Regions from separate parts of the Paenibacillus sp. FSL L8-0708 genome, predicted to be linked through region 2. Evidence: riboswitches for the same ligand, from Rfam matches in the RefSeq annotation. Region 2 holds a riboswitch; the other holds the start of a gene.
What was found. Region 2 has a riboswitch for thiamine pyrophosphate ahead of NYE58_RS15410 (ABC transporter ATP-binding protein). Riboswitches for the same ligand answer to the same signal wherever they lie in the genome.

Region 1: linked by a shared signal. The riboswitch ahead of NYE58_RS02195 (ABC transporter substrate-binding protein) and the one ahead of NYE58_RS15410 (ABC transporter ATP-binding protein) in region 2 are both predicted to bind thiamine pyrophosphate.

The regions. Positions count from the first base shown of each region.
Region 1 covers NZ_JBBPBC010000001.1:488,843-496,381, forward strand. The annotation lists gene NYE58_RS02180 (ABC transporter ATP-binding protein) at 1-16, opposite strand, end outside; gene NYE58_RS02185 (ABC transporter permease) at 51-812, opposite strand; gene NYE58_RS02190 (thiamine-binding protein) at 809-1,102, opposite strand; gene NYE58_RS02195 (ABC transporter substrate-binding protein) at 1,478-2,527, opposite strand; TPP riboswitch at 2,690-2,800, opposite strand; gene NYE58_RS02200 (hypothetical protein) at 2,959-4,410, opposite strand; gene NYE58_RS02205 (MFS transporter) at 4,483-5,703, opposite strand; gene NYE58_RS02210 (pyridoxamine 5'-phosphate oxidase family protein) at 5,864-6,283, shown strand; gene NYE58_RS02215 (response regulator transcription factor) at 6,403-7,077, shown strand; gene NYE58_RS02220 (HAMP domain-containing sensor histidine kinase) at 7,074-7,539, shown strand, end outside.
Region 2 covers NZ_JBBPBC010000001.1:3,268,805-3,276,343, forward strand. The annotation lists gene thiM (hydroxyethylthiazole kinase) at 1-213, opposite strand, end outside; gene NYE58_RS15400 (ABC transporter substrate-binding protein) at 255-1,292, opposite strand; gene NYE58_RS15405 (ABC transporter permease) at 1,289-2,065, opposite strand; gene NYE58_RS15410 (ABC transporter ATP-binding protein) at 2,046-2,804, opposite strand; TPP riboswitch at 2,940-3,043, opposite strand; gene NYE58_RS15415 (amino acid ABC transporter substrate-binding protein) at 3,266-4,102, shown strand; gene NYE58_RS15420 (amino acid ABC transporter permease) at 4,156-4,824, shown strand; gene NYE58_RS15425 (amino acid ABC transporter ATP-binding protein) at 4,838-5,590, shown strand; gene NYE58_RS15430 (S-layer homology domain-containing protein) at 5,686-6,342, opposite strand; gene NYE58_RS15435 (Fur family transcriptional regulator) at 6,661-7,140, shown strand; gene NYE58_RS15440 (TIGR00266 family protein) at 7,214-7,539, opposite strand, start outside.

The DNA of each region.
Region 1 (7,539 bases), 2.8 Mb from region 2:
TTGTTCTGTGTTGCATTTGCGTCGCTTGAGACATACAGGCATCTTCCTTTCTATGAGTTACGGCGCGGCTTCCAGCGAACCAGCCATTTTTCCAGCAATGCAATAATAGCAAAGAGTACAAGACTTAAAAGTACAATAATAACAATAGCGACAAACATCCGATCCGTACGATATGCGGATTTCTGCAGGAGCATATAATAACCAATACCTTTATCCGCGCCAATCCATTCAGCGACCACGGCGCCCATAACCGCATAAGTAGCAGATATTTTTACGCCGGAAAATAGTGCCGGGATAGAAGAGGGCAGCTCCAGCTTGGTGAAGATTTGCCACTTGCTTGCGCCAGCCATTTTCATATAATTCATCATGACCTGATCACTTTGGGCCAGACCGCCCATCGCAGCGACAGCTACCGGGAAGAAACATACTAGTGTAATCAGCACGATTTTGGGCAAAAGACCAAAGCCGAACCAGATAATGAGCAGGGGTCCGAGCGCGATGGAGGGAACATTTTGACTCAGAATAATAAGTGGATAAAAAGCCCGTCTAGCCCAAGGCAAAAGATGCAAAAGCAAAGCAACGATCAGGCCTACCCCCGTACCAATGGGAAAACCAATTAAAGTGAGCCGCAGCGTAGCCATCGTATGAGCCCAAAGACCAGAAGCGTTACTGGTGGATTCACGGGCAATATCAGCAGGACTCGGCAGAATCCAGGATTCAATATGAAATACAGATACAGATAGCTGCCATACGGTTAAAAAGAAGACGACCGCCACAAGGGGCGGCCATATTAGCTTCCAGGTCGATCTCACGGCCGATATTTCTCCGTCAATTTATCCATGCTGATTCCGTTAGGATTATGAGCGATTTTGATCTGCGAAATTACGCTTGGACTGCCTGCTTCGATCAACGCCTCCTGCATCTGACGCACAACCTCCAGCAGCTCGCTAAGCTCACCTTCCATTGTGGTTTCCAGTGGATTCACTTGATGTTTAACACCGGATTTCTGAATGACCTCAATCGCTTTATCTACGTATGGGATGGAATCCTCATTGTTCGGAGTTTTTGGAATTACTTGAATGCTTAGTAGGGTGTTAGCCACAATAATCAATCCTCTCATTTTATAAGGTAAGTTCAAAAAGCCAACTTTGATAACGAAGTAATTCAGGAAGCAAACTCGACATCGAATCTTGAACGAACTTGGGAAGTCCGGTACTCACGTAGTAAACTACTACGCTCCGTTCCTCCTTCCTCAAGTAACGTCCAACCTTCTTGGTTCTGAAAGCCGACTTTTTGAACTCTTAAATTATAAGGTAAGTTCAAAAAGCCAACTTTGATAACGAAGTAATTCAGGAAGCAAACTCGACATCGAATCTTGAACGAACTTGGGAAGTCCGGTACTCACGTAGTAAACTACTACGCTCCGTTCCTCCTTCCTCAAGTAACGTCCAACCTTCTTGGTTCTGAAGTCCGCTCTCTACTCCGCCGGTAAAAAATCATTACTGAATGCACTAGCAGCATCCAGCGGTTTATCCAGCAACTTCAGATCGTACATCCAGTCGCCGTAATTCTGCCAGACCTCGGTTTTTTGCTCGCCCCAGCGGGCAGCATCGTCCTTGTATTTTGGGCTAAGCCATTTTTGGCTAGCTAGGACAAGGTCGGCGTCCAGGTCAGGAACGGCCTTCGATAACATACCGGCAGCCTCTTCCGGATGATCAATGGCATATTGATAACCTTTTGATGTGGCTTTCATGAAGGCCTTCACCAGATCAGGATGATCTGCAATTTGCTTCTCACTCGTCGTCAGCACAGGCGTGTAATAATCGAGCTGCGGCGCATAATCCTTTAAGTACAGCATATCCAATGGCTCGCCACGCAACTCAGCCTCAACACCAGTCCAAGCGTAGAAAATCCAGGCGAAATCAATGTCACGTTTGACGGCGGTAAAATAATCAGCTTCACCGATACTGATCAGCTTCACCTTTTTTACATCGCCACCTTCAGGATCCATGATGGCTTTCATGGCTGCTTCTTCGGCCGGTGAGCCCCAGCCTCCGTAGGTTTTACCTTCGAAATCCTTTGGTGATTTAATATTGCGATCTACTGGAGCGGCGAATCCCGACGTATTATGCTGAATAATAGCTGCTATCGAGACAAGGGGCACGCCTTGTAGACGGGCTAGCGTTAATCCTTCTTGGGCGCTGATGCCAAAAGCGGCTTCGCCAGAGGTAACCATAGTATCAGAACCCGCTGCGCCTGGCTGAACGATTTCGACATCCAGACCTTCTTCAGCGTAGTAACCAAGATCCTTAGCTACGTATAGACCGGTATGATTCGTGTTCGGTGTCCAGTCGAGTGCGACTTTAACTTTGGTGAGCTCTTTTGGAGCATCCGTCCCAGCCGCAGCAGTTGGATCAGTAGCATTTGCTTTGTTTCCGGCTGTATTCCCATTGTTGCTGCCGCATCCGGCAATGGCAAGAATGAGTACACAGGTGAGGCACAACGTAAGTGCTTTTTTGAGGTGCATGTCTTCTTCTCTCCTTTAAGGTTACAAGAATCCCGTCTTCACAACATGAACCCGTAAAGTGTAGTATGTACGTTTTTCTACATCTTTTAGTGATCTTACAAAAAAAGCGCCCCGAGTGATCGGGACGCTGGCTTGGCGCAAGGTTAGTTAAGGTCACAGGGACCAGAACCAATTGGCGATTCCTACGCTGGCATTATCCAGATCAGGTATAAGGGTCAGTATCTTGTGGGATACAATCTCAGCCGGCCAATTCCAGCACCCCTGGTTCTATGAAGTTAACGGGTATTTCTATGTGCAATATAAGTAAGCATAAGTTTTGTACCCATACTTTATATCTTATATTTCTCGCATACGGTGTATTATAGACGGCTGTACTCGGAATGTCTAGTAGTGCACTCCTGAATTTTTCCAATCCAGTAGTTTCTTTTTTGCTAGTCTAGATCTTTATATTTCTTGCGGTGACGCCGTTTAAGCTCACTAACCAGCGCCCCTAGCGTGAGGACAACGCTGATCAGAATCCCGCTCATGATCACGAAGAGGGCAAGAAATTCAAAGGGAGAATAACCAATCATTTTACTCCATTGAATCTTTCCATCCAAATCGTCAATGACCTGATTCATGCCGTAAATCCCGCTTACTACCGTAAATACAGTGAGAATCATCAGCAGATTATCCCGTCGCTTGGACTGAAACTTATCCTGATACTGAAACAGGTCATTTAAGGTTTCTTTCACTTCCTCGAACAAAGCATCGTTTCCGTATACTTTACGCAGCTGAAGAAATATCTCCCGGCCCTGCGACTGGGAAATCAACTCCAAGAAGTAGAACTTAGCCGAGAACTTATTGATGGAGTAGATTAGATTGTCTATTTCCTCATAATCATGATTAATCCGAAGTCGGGAGTGCATATTGGCGAGCTTTAGCAGAACGATTTTGTGGAAAATATTGAGTAAAAATCCGTAATAATATTGCCCGTACATCTGGTTGGCTAGACTAACAGCAATCTCCTGTTCAGCGCGGGTCATGCAGCAAAAAGTCTGCTCATTCATCATATAATACGTGTCTGGACCCCAGCGATTATAGGAATGCTCATGACAATAGTTCGCAATATACGCTGGATCGCTGGCACTGGCATAGGGCTTTCCGTTGAGATCAATTCCATCAAGCTGTGAGGCACGATAGCGCAGATTTACACTAATCTCATCAGAGCTTTCTTCATTCTGAAAGCCATAAAAAGCTTGCACCTGCATTCTTTCATCTACGAAAAAAGGAAGGGTCTCGAAATAAGCCCCATTGATATCCGATTGATCCAGATATGGCTCCAGTCCATCCACCAAATTTCGGAAGACAAAATCCTCTACCATCTCATAGGTCTGTTCCCCGCAATGAATATAAGTGTAATCATCCTGTATGAAGGTATTCTCTAGCGCACGGAAACGATCCGCGAATTCTAGGGCAATACTAAAGGGAATTGAATCCCCCTCCAGCTGGACACGTATCGTCACGAATCCAAGCTGAAAAGGACATATGAATATATCCGTCGAGAGAATTTTGAAAAATATAGATTGCTGCGGAATCTCCAGAATGCAGTCGAGATTATTTACTCTGGAAAAACGGCGAAACGAGTCGGCATCCTTCCTGCGTGGAAAAAGGACATGTGCAGCAAACGGTAAATAGGTGCGCTCCATTCGTTCATGGGAAACACAGTAGCCATCTCCGTAATAGGCAGCTTCAAGCTCTTTATTATCCAGAAAAAAACGTGTGAAGCCGTCGTCCTGTAATTGCTGGATAAGCTGCTTAGAATCGCCCTTTTTTATAGAAAAGGGAAATATAAACTGCATGAGCGCAGTATGTAACAAAGGCTCAGTTGAAGACTCATTCATTCATCGTCCATCCTTGTGCTCAGAATATGCTTATAGATCACATTACCCTAAAAGGATAACGTTGATACTGTTCTAAATACGGGAACTCTTTCCTTTCACCGCTTGCATGGACTGGAACCTCCATGCGGCAATGCTTAGCAGAAACAAGAAGGCGGCAAAAGCGGCGAGTAATCCGGCTGTTTGTGCCACTTCTAAATGGTCCATAGACCAGCCCATAAACAGAGGTAGCAAAGCACCGCCAACACCTCCGGAAGCAATCATAATGCTGGGTGTTGACTCTTCGGTGCCAGGCAGCATTTTGCTGGAGAAGACTAAAGCAATGGAGAAAATACCGGACATAAACAGCCCCAGCAGCAGAATTACAATGAAAGCAGCCATTCGATTGTCAGTGAACGGAAAGAGTGTCAGCAGTAACAAGGTTAGTAAACAGCTGCTGAGAATGTACACGCGATAAGATATTTTTTCGGCAATTACACCCGCAAACAATCTTCCTGTAGACATCGCCAGCCAAAAGAAAGTGACTGTCAGTGCTGCGGCAGACTCCGTCATCCCTAGCTTGGCAATAAAGATAGCCGGCATAAAGTTGACTAAACTCATCTCTGTGCCTACATAAAGAAAAAAGAAAACGATGAAGATCCCTAACAGAATCCATTGCTTACCTTTATACGGAAATTTTTTGTTAGAACGTGAGCTTGAGGATTGCGAATTGTCTGCTCCTTGGACAGAGGCACGTTCATCCAGCATTCGTTGTAGATTACCGAAGTGCCCTCTTGTCCAGAGGATAAGAGAAATTAAGGAGAAGGCAGCGACGATTAGAAAGGCCAATCTCCACGCTCCGGCAGCAATGAGTGGACTGGCGATAAGCGGCATTACGAGTGCGCCTATCCCGAATAGCACTTCAAGCCGGCTCATTGCAATAGCAGTTCCTTCGGTTACAGCACCAATAATAATGGTGCCGATAACCGCTTCGATCATCCCGAAACCAAAACCTGCGGCAACAGCGATAACATACATCCAGCCCCAAGGCGGTAGAAAGGCGTAGGCAATTTCTGCAACTAGTAGAAGACTGGTGGCAATGAGGATGCCTCCACGTTTACCGAAGCGGCGATTAAGCAGGGGAGAGACCAACACACCTGCTAAAAAACCAGCGAATTGACTAAAGATTAATTCACCGCCAGCACTATAATTTTGGTCATAATGTTGCAGTAGAACGGGCAGAATAGATCCCAGCACAACATGTGCCAGACCGATAACGAAGTAGGAAAGACAGCCGATCCAAATCAGTTTTTTCACGAAGTAAGCTCCTTATCTTGAAGTAGTTTATGAGGTAAGGTCGGATTCAATGTGAACCTGAAGGGTACATTATAATAAGCACCATTGTTATGATAAATCCAAACGGTGAGCTTGGATATATAAACTTTTATTTACATGCTTGAAGGGAGAGATTTACGTAATGGATAACAAACAACTGGAGCAACTCATTATTAAAGCATTGGATGACAACAAGTTCGGTTCCTTTGGTACGATCGAAGAAGGAAATAAGCCGAAAGTACGTTATATGGCCATTTTCCATGAGGGTTTGAAGATTTATTTGGCTACAAATCGCAAAACTCATAAAGTGGAGGAGTTATCCGATAATCCGAATGCTTTTGTACTGCTTGGCTATGAGGCAGGCGGAAGCAAAGATGTGTTGGAGATTGAAGCAACTGCTACCGTCTCTAAGGATGAAGGCTTGCGCTCCAAGGTATGGAATAAAGAGCTGGAGCCATGGTTTACAGGACCTGATGATCCTAATTATGTAATTCTGGAGCTTACTCCAACACGTATTGAGTATGTAGGCAGCAATAAAGAGCATGGAGTATGGCAGCCGTAAGCTATAGCGTTGAATTGATCAAACAGCCCTCCTATCCCATATGGGGTAGGAGGGCTGTTTGATGTGTTATAATGACTTCAACTTTTTAGGTATTCATATCGGGGAGGAGCTAAAGCTACATGAACGTTACTCTGTTATATATTGAAGATGATCGTGAAATTGGCAGTGTAGTGTCTGCTGATTTAAGCGAAAGAGGATATAGTGTCCGCTGGTTACGGAGCGGCGAAGGAGCGATGGAAGAAGCCGGCGCCTGCCAACTGGCTATTCTCGATGTTATGCTACCAGGTCTGGACGGGTTTACGATCGGGCAACGTTTGAAACGTTCTTACCCTAAGCTGCCCATTTTGATGCTCTCCGCCCGGACCTCGATTGATGATAAGCTGCAAGGTTTGGAGTTCGCAGATGATTATTTGACCAAGCCCTTTCATCCGGATGAATTGGCCGCTCGAATCGAGGTGCTGCTCCGAAGGAATGGGGCATCGGTTCAGGATTCACTCACACTTAAACATCTAGTCGTATATGAAGGGGATAACCGCGTGATGAATGCTCAGACTCAGGAAGAAATCATGCTTACAGGTAAGCAATTTCAGATTTTTTCCTATTTGCTGCGTCATCTTAACCAAATTATGACGAAGGAGCAGATCTACGAGGCCGTGTGGGGTGAGGCTTATATCGAAGGAGATAAAACTCTGATGGTACATATTCGTTATTTGCGTGAAAAGCTGGAGCTTGATCCGGGTAATCCGGAAATTATCGAAACTGTCCGTGGGATCGGCTACCGGGTAAGAGCATGAGAGGATTAGAGCGCATTCGCAAGAAACGTAATTCCTCTTTGTTATCAGGGTATTTGCTAATTATCGTATCTGCACTGCTATTTATCCCTGTGGTCCTTCCGTTGTCTTTTGTTGGCTACAATATTCTTAACGAAGTGACCAAAGGTGCCCCGCCTGTAGATACATCCCTGTATTCGAATATTGCACCGCTGGAGACTATGTGGCATAAAGAGGCACTTCACTTAGAAAGTGCCTCTTCGGAAGCCATAAATCAGCGGCTGCATGAATTGAGTCGAAAATACACTGAGGCTACTATGTTTTGGGTAGACGGGCAGGGAAAAACCCAGTTGATTCTCACGCCTGATGAAGGGGATAAGGATAAGATTTACCCTGAAGTTCCTGATCAGTGGACTGCGGCTGAGGCTATCTCATTTATGAAAGAAAGTACGAATCGTGATCCTTTAGCCATCGTTGCTTTCGTGG
Region 2 (7,539 bases):
CATAGATTGAATGGCGTAGTCATTGAGTGTGCCTATATTTAGAACTACAGCAGACGACATAGCGGCGATGTCGATCACTTCTTCGTGGGCATCCGCCATAAAGGGAGAGGCACCCAGTGCCAACAGACCGTTGGCTGAGAAATTGGCTACTACAATATTAGTGATGTTGTGGATCAACGGGTTGGATTCCCGTACTTTGGCTAAGTAACTCATCATAATTCCTCCTCAAGCTTGTATAAATAACCAACTAAACGTTACAGATTGATAAAAGCTTCCTGTGCTTTAATATCTTCTGTTAGAAGATCGTTGGTGGATAACCACTGCTGAACCTTTTCCCAAGATGTCGGGTCTTGATAACCAAAAGTTTGATCGCCTGCATTCATCAGCGGCAGTAGAATTTCAAGACTTTTTTTCTCAATCTCCTTGTCGAGCGGTGAAGTTGCATCTTCATGTGCAATCAGTAAATCCAGGGCTTGTTCAGGATTCTGCTCCACAAATTCCTGTCCTTTTGTTATGGCATTTAGAAATTTTTTAAAGTAGGCTTCAGAATTTTGCAATCCTTGTTCGCTGGCCACCAGCACAAGCTCATAATAGTCAGGGACTCCGTAATCCGTTGGATTAAGCGAGGTGACCGGATGTCCCTCTTTTTCAAGGATCAGTTGTTCATGGTTGATGAACCCGCCCATTATTGCGTCCACTTGTCCTGTAGAGATCGCAGGGATAAGGTCAAAACCTACATCAATCAGCTTGGCGGATGAAGGATTGCCTCCATCACTCTGGATCATTGTCCGAATCATCGCTTCATAGAGCGGAATAGAGGAATAGCCGATTTGTTTTCCTGCGAGCTCTTTGGGACTATGAATACTGCCTGCCTGAGGAACCATCAGATGATTCAGTGGATGCCGCACGATAGCTGCAATCGAACGTACAGGGATTTTCTCGCCGCGTGCCATAAGTACCTGAGGCTGATAGCTGAGCGCTAGATCAATTTGATTTGCTGCTACAAGCTTTAGGGCGTCATTGCTGTCCGCAGGCATTTTGATCTCGACATCCAAACCTTCCTCTTGGAAAAAACCTTGCTGTTGCGCAGCGTATAGAAAGGAATGAACGGCATTGGGATACCAATCAAGCATAATCGTCAGCTTGTGTGACTGTTTATTTTCGGAATTGGAGGAACCGGTTTGGGAGTTGTTATTTAGCTTGTCTGCCTTCCCGCAGCTGCTTAAGAGCAAAAGTGTGCATACTAGAAATACAGAAATAAGTCCTCGTTGTGGTGATTTTAAATGATTCATTGGTTAGATCCTCTTTTCTTTAAAAATAATTGTTCGAGTAAAGCTATCGCCAGAAAAAGCACAACACCAAGCGCGGACAGCAGAAATACAGCCGCGAACATTTCATCGCTCTGCATATTTCCGGCCATTCTGCGGCTGAAGTAACCGAGTCCTTTACTGCCGCCGAGCCATTCCCCGATAGTAGCTCCGATGACGCAGTATACAATGGACAGCTTTAAGCCAGAGAAAAAAGCAGGCAATGCCAGTGGAATTTGGGTTTTGACAAGCAGCTGCCAGCGGTTTGCACCAAATGTTAATAATAAGTCCTTGTAAGTCTGGCCACTTGTACGAAGTCCATCATATGTACTCACTACGACTGGAAAAAAAGCCGTCAAAAACACCACAGCCACTTTGCTCCACAGCGAATATCCGAACCACATAATAAAAATGGGGGATAGCGCAATTAATGGGACCGTCTGGCTAATGATAAGGAAGGGATAGATGGCCTTTTCTACGGGGCGAAACAGGAACATTCCAATGCCCAGCAATACACCACAAACCACAGAAAGGACAAAACCTACCAGTATCTCCTGCAACGTCGCTAATAAATGCTGTCCAAATAATAATTGCCTGTGCTCGATCAATGCGATGCCAATAGATGAAGGTGCAGGGAGAATAAAGGCTGGAATCAAGTGAAGGCGAACAGCTGACTCCCAGATTACAAGAATGAGCAGTACCAGAAGAAGGAAGGGAGCATAGTTGTCTAGATGTTTTTTAAAAGGTATAGGTTGCATGCAATCTTCGCTCCAACTCTGCCCGTAGTGCTATAAACCGGGGTTCATAGTTCATCTTATAATGTCTTGGTTTTGGTAGATCGACAACGATCTCCTGTAATTCGCTGTGCGCACCGCCAGATAATAAATAAATCCGGTCACTGAGCAATAGGGCTTCTTCCAGATCATGAGTGATGAGCATAATCGTCTGATTCAGTTCACCCCATAACTCCAACAGCCAACGGTGTATCTCACGTTTGGTCATGGCATCGAGAGCGCCAAAGGGCTCATCCAGCAGCATAAGACCACTTCCGCCTCCAGCCACTAAGGTGCGCAGAAATGCTACTCGCTGTTTCATACCTCCCGAAAGTTCATGGGGATAAGCCTTCTCTACATCTGTTAAGCCGAAGCGGGCCAACATTTCCCGAATCTGAGTGATCGTTTTCTGTTTACTAAATCTGGGCTTGATCTCCCAGGGCAAAAGGCAGTTGTCGAGCACTGTTCTCCAAGGCAGCAATAAATCCTGCTGAGGCATATAAGCGATCTGACCTAAACGACTAGCGGTTGAGGGGAGCGTAGGGAGTTTTATTTTTCCATGAGTAGGTTCGAGTAAACCGGCAACCGTTTTGAAAAATGTGCTTTTCCCGCATCCGCTAGCACCTACTACGGAGACGAATTCCCCTTGCCTGATATCCATGGATAGATTTGCGAATACAGGGGGTTGTTCAGTTTCCGGAAAAGAGTAGGTTAGGCCTTGCATAGATAAAATGGTCGTGATGATCTAACCTCCTAATATTTTTGTGGAGCGTCTAAACAAATAAAGACCCATCCATTTCCAGAGGAAATGAATGGGTCAAAAAGTTCATTCTGCATAATAACACTTAACATGCTTGATGAAAATTCTGCTCCACTTCCCTCCGCTGGTATGATCCAGATCAGGTTCCAAGGGTCCGGAGCTTGAAGCTCCGTCTCAGTCGGCCGACTCCCCTAGTGAAATAACAGGTCCATATTAATTTGTTTATAAATATACCATATCTTTCTGAGAAGTAAAGAGAGAAAGAAGTGAAGGATTAATCCAAGATTGGGTAAGATATAAGTAGAAATCTAGTTAATATTACAATTCCGATGTATATTATCGGAAAAAAGCATTGACGATCATGTGATGGCAGTGTACTATTCAATTTACCGGAAAAAAACCGGATAGAGAGAGGGGATTTAATAATGAAAAAATGGAGTCTAACTATTATATTGGCGTTAACCGTGGTTCTTGTAGCGGCTTGCGGCAATAATTCGAATACCAATACGGCTGCTGAACCAACAGCTGGAACGAATGGTGGAGCAGCATCTTCAGCGCAAAACAGTTTGGAGGCTGTGAAGGCCAGCGGCAAATTGCGGATAGGTACAGAAGGGACTTATGCACCTTTTACTTATCATGACACTGCGGGGAAATTGACGGGTTTTGACGTGGAAATTGCCGAAGAAGTAGCCAAACGTTTAGGTGTTGAAGCTGAATTTTTTGAAACTCAGTGGGATGGTATTTTTGCTGGGATGGATGCGAAACGGTTTGATGTCATTTTTAATGAAGTTTCCATTAACGAAGATCGCAAAGTGAAATATGATTTCTCTGAACCCTATATTGTATCCAAGGCAGTATTGATCGTGAGCGAAAACAATGAGGATATTAAGACCTTTGCTGATCTAAAAGGTAAAAAAGCCGGACAATCCCTGACCAGTAACTTATCCGACATCGCTCGTGAGAACGGTGCTGAAATCGTAGCTACGGACGGTTTCAATCAAGCGATGGATCTGCTGACTTCGGGACGTATTGATGCAACTGTGAATGATGGCTTGTCTTATCTGGATCTGAAAAAACAAAAACCAGATGCAAAAATTAAAGTGGTTGATGAGATTCCTGAAGGCTCACAAAGTGCTGCGGTATTCCTGAAAGGCAATGATGAGCTGGTGAATGCGGTCAGTGATGCGATTAAAGAGATGAAAAGTGATGGAACGTACTTGAAAATTTCCGAGAAATACTTTGGAGCTGACGTTTCAAAATAATACAAGGCTAGCAAGGCTAATTAAGCCTAGAAGCTAAAAAGGATGTCTGAATAATGGATGACCGCAAAATACAAATTTTCTTAGATACACTGCTACCCCTGCTTAAAGCCGGGGTGGCTTTTACCATTCCGTTGGCGCTACTTTCCTTTGTGCTTGGATTGATTTTGGCGATCCTAACCGCGTTGGCACGTCTTTCACCGTGGGTAATTCCGAAGCTAATCGCCCGTTTTTATGTATGGGTCATTCGGGGAACCCCGTTGTTAGTGCAGCTATTTATTATATTTTATGGTTTGCCGGCTGTTGGTATTGTACTCGACCCTTTCATTGCCGCCACCATTGGATTTACCCTTAGCGTAGGGGCTTATTCATCGGAAATCGTACGCGCTGCTATCCTGTCGATACATAAAGGCCAGTGGGAAGCTGCCTTCTCAGTCGGGATGACTCGCGGGCAGGCTCTGCGCCGCGTAATTCTGCCACAAGCTGCACGCGTTTCTGTACCGCCGTTATCCAATTCTTTTATTAGCTTGGTCAAAGATACATCGCTTGCAGCGATCATCACCTATACGGAGATGTTTAGAACTGCTCAGCAGGTAGCCTCTACCACTTATGAGCCTCTGCTGGTATACTCCGAAGCAGGATTGTTTTATTTAGTGTTCTGTTCTGTGCTGTCGGCGCTGCAAAATTACTTGGAGAAACGACTCGATCGTTACTCTGCGACCTAAAGGAGAGATACTTGTGATTGAAATCATTAATTTGCATAAATCCTTCGGCGCACTCCAAGTGTTAAAGGGTATTGATCTGAAAATGGAGCATGGAAAGGTACTTGTCATTATTGGGCCATCCGGCTCCGGAAAGACTACACTGCTGCGCTGTTTTAATCTGTTGGAAATCCCGGATCAAGGCAGCCTGTCACTCGGGGATATCACCATCAATTTTACAGATCATAAGAAAATTTCTCAGAATTCCGTATTGGCTCTTCGACAGAAAACAGGGATGGTCTTTCAATCGTATAATTTATTTCCGCATATGACTGCGCTAGGCAATGTGATGGAGGGACAAGTAACTGTCTTGAAACGAACCAAGGAAGAAGCGCGTAAGCGGGGCCTTCAACTGCTGGCTAAGGTGGGTTTGGCTGATAAAGCTGATAACTATCCACATCAGCTGTCAGGTGGACAGCAGCAGAGAGTGGCCATCGCCCGGGCTATGGCAGTAGATCCAGAAGTGCTGTTGTTTGATGAGCCCACTTCGGCGCTCGACCCCGAGCTGGTAGGGGAAGTGCTTAAGGTCATCAAACAATTAGCAGCAGAAGGTATGACTATGGTGATTGTGACCCACGAGATGAAATTTGCCGCCGATGTAGCGGACCGGATCATTTTGATGGATGGCGGTCATATCTTAGAGCAAGGAACGCCGCAAGAAGTGCTGGAGCATCCGAAGAATCCCCGGGCTCTGCAATTTCTGAATAGACTGAATGGTGAAGAAGAGTAGAAAGACAATATACACGAAAAAGCAGCTCGGGAATCATCCGGAGCTGCTTTTTCGTGTGTGGATTATTCAAATGAGAAGAGTAACTGAAATTTGGCTTATCCTCCAGTTTTCAGGAACTCCAAAGCGTTGTAAAGCATAATCGCTGCTTCGGCACGGGTGAGTTCGCTTTTTGGATTAAACTTTCCGTTAGCGTCTAGAGTATTGATCTTGTATTTCAGGGAGCGCTGAATACTGCCTTGATACGCAGGGGTCAGTGACGCTTCATCAGCGATATCTACTGGAACGATATTGATCATCGGCAGATTACCTACGCCTTCGATCGCTTGCACTAGATAGTTAGTGAATTGCTCTTTGGTCATAATTAGGCTAGGATCAATGTCTTTTGGTAGCTTAACTTGATTGTAATAAGCATTGATAAAGGCTTCAGCGTACCAGGCTTTGTCTTTTACTTTTGTGAACAAGCCGCTGGCAACAGGAGCTTTGTTAAAGTCAATGGCTGCGAGGCTGAGCTGGAGACCGCCGGAGATAAACTGAATCCCTTGGGCTGTAGTTACCTTAGAGCCAGGGAGAAATTGAGATTCGCTGACACCTTTAATTAACCCTTGATTTTTTAAAGAAATGATTTTTTCTTTGCCGTTTATGTTATCAATATCCTTAAAGGTGTTCCCAGCTGCAAACATCTGACCACCCAAAGAAAAGGAGAAAATGGCTACGGTTGTGATTACTGCTAGTGTGCTTTTTTTCATGTTCATGTCTTTTCACCTCGTTGTATGGATAGGCTCCTTAGCCTTTGTCACTCCTTTAACGTTGTAAATTATGGAAAGGTTGCGGTCTAATCTGTATTATTTCACGAAAAAGTAGATTTTAATAGAAATATAGGCCAGATTGGGGTGTAGTACTTTGGATAAGTGGCATGAAATGATATAATGATGTCAGGCTCTTTTCATTCGTGGTTAATTTTGTTATGATTATATCGTAACGATTACTATTTATGGTTTGTCTTAACTGCATAAATAGGAGCGTCTCAGAGGGTACGGATGTTAAATCGTTCCGGGAAGGTAGGAGACCAAATGGATCAAATATCAAATATCAGTCAATTGTTTGCGGCGCAAAAATATAAATTAACGCCTCAGCGTGAAGCTATAGTGAACGTTCTGCTCGACAATGAGAAGGACCATTTAAGCGTAGAAGAAGTATATATGCTTGTTAAGAACAGCTATCCACATCTGGGCCTGGCAACGGTATACCGTACACTTGAGCTTTTATGTGAGCTACACATTGTAGAGAAGATGAACTTCGGAGACGGAGTTGCCCGTTACGATTTGCGCGGGAACGATCATTCGCATATGCATCATCATTTAATATGCAGCGTATGCGGTCGGTTGGAGGAAATTAAGGACGACTGGCTTGTGGAGCTGGAGAGAAGAGTGGAACGTGAATATGGTTTTAACGTCACGGATCACCGCCTTGATTTCAAGGGTACTTATGGAACATGTAAACGTACTGGCTGCAAAAAAGCAAAAGCAGAAGCAGATAAAGCAGTCTCGTAAGATTGCTTTCTAACCTAAAGACACAGGCTTTCTCTAAGCCTGTGTCTTTTTTGATTACTGCGTTCTAGGAAGTCTAGCTTCGAGTAGGCACAAAGGATTTGATCCACGTTCCGAAACTGCCAGGGTTACGGCTCTGAACGAGAATTACACCTTCTCCACGGAAGCGGCAGACAAGTGCTTCACCACTGGTTATGCTGTTAAGCCAGCCAGAGGCTGCCTTTTCCACCTTGTAGTCCATATAGTCTGGCCATGCTACGAGGTGTCCGTTATCGATAATCATTTCTTCACCAGGTCCTAAATTTATTGCATGGATAGCACCGAAGGAAGACAGGAACACCGTTCCTCTGCCACTGATTTCTACAATGAAGAAGCCTTCACCGGAGAAGAGCCCTCTGGTTA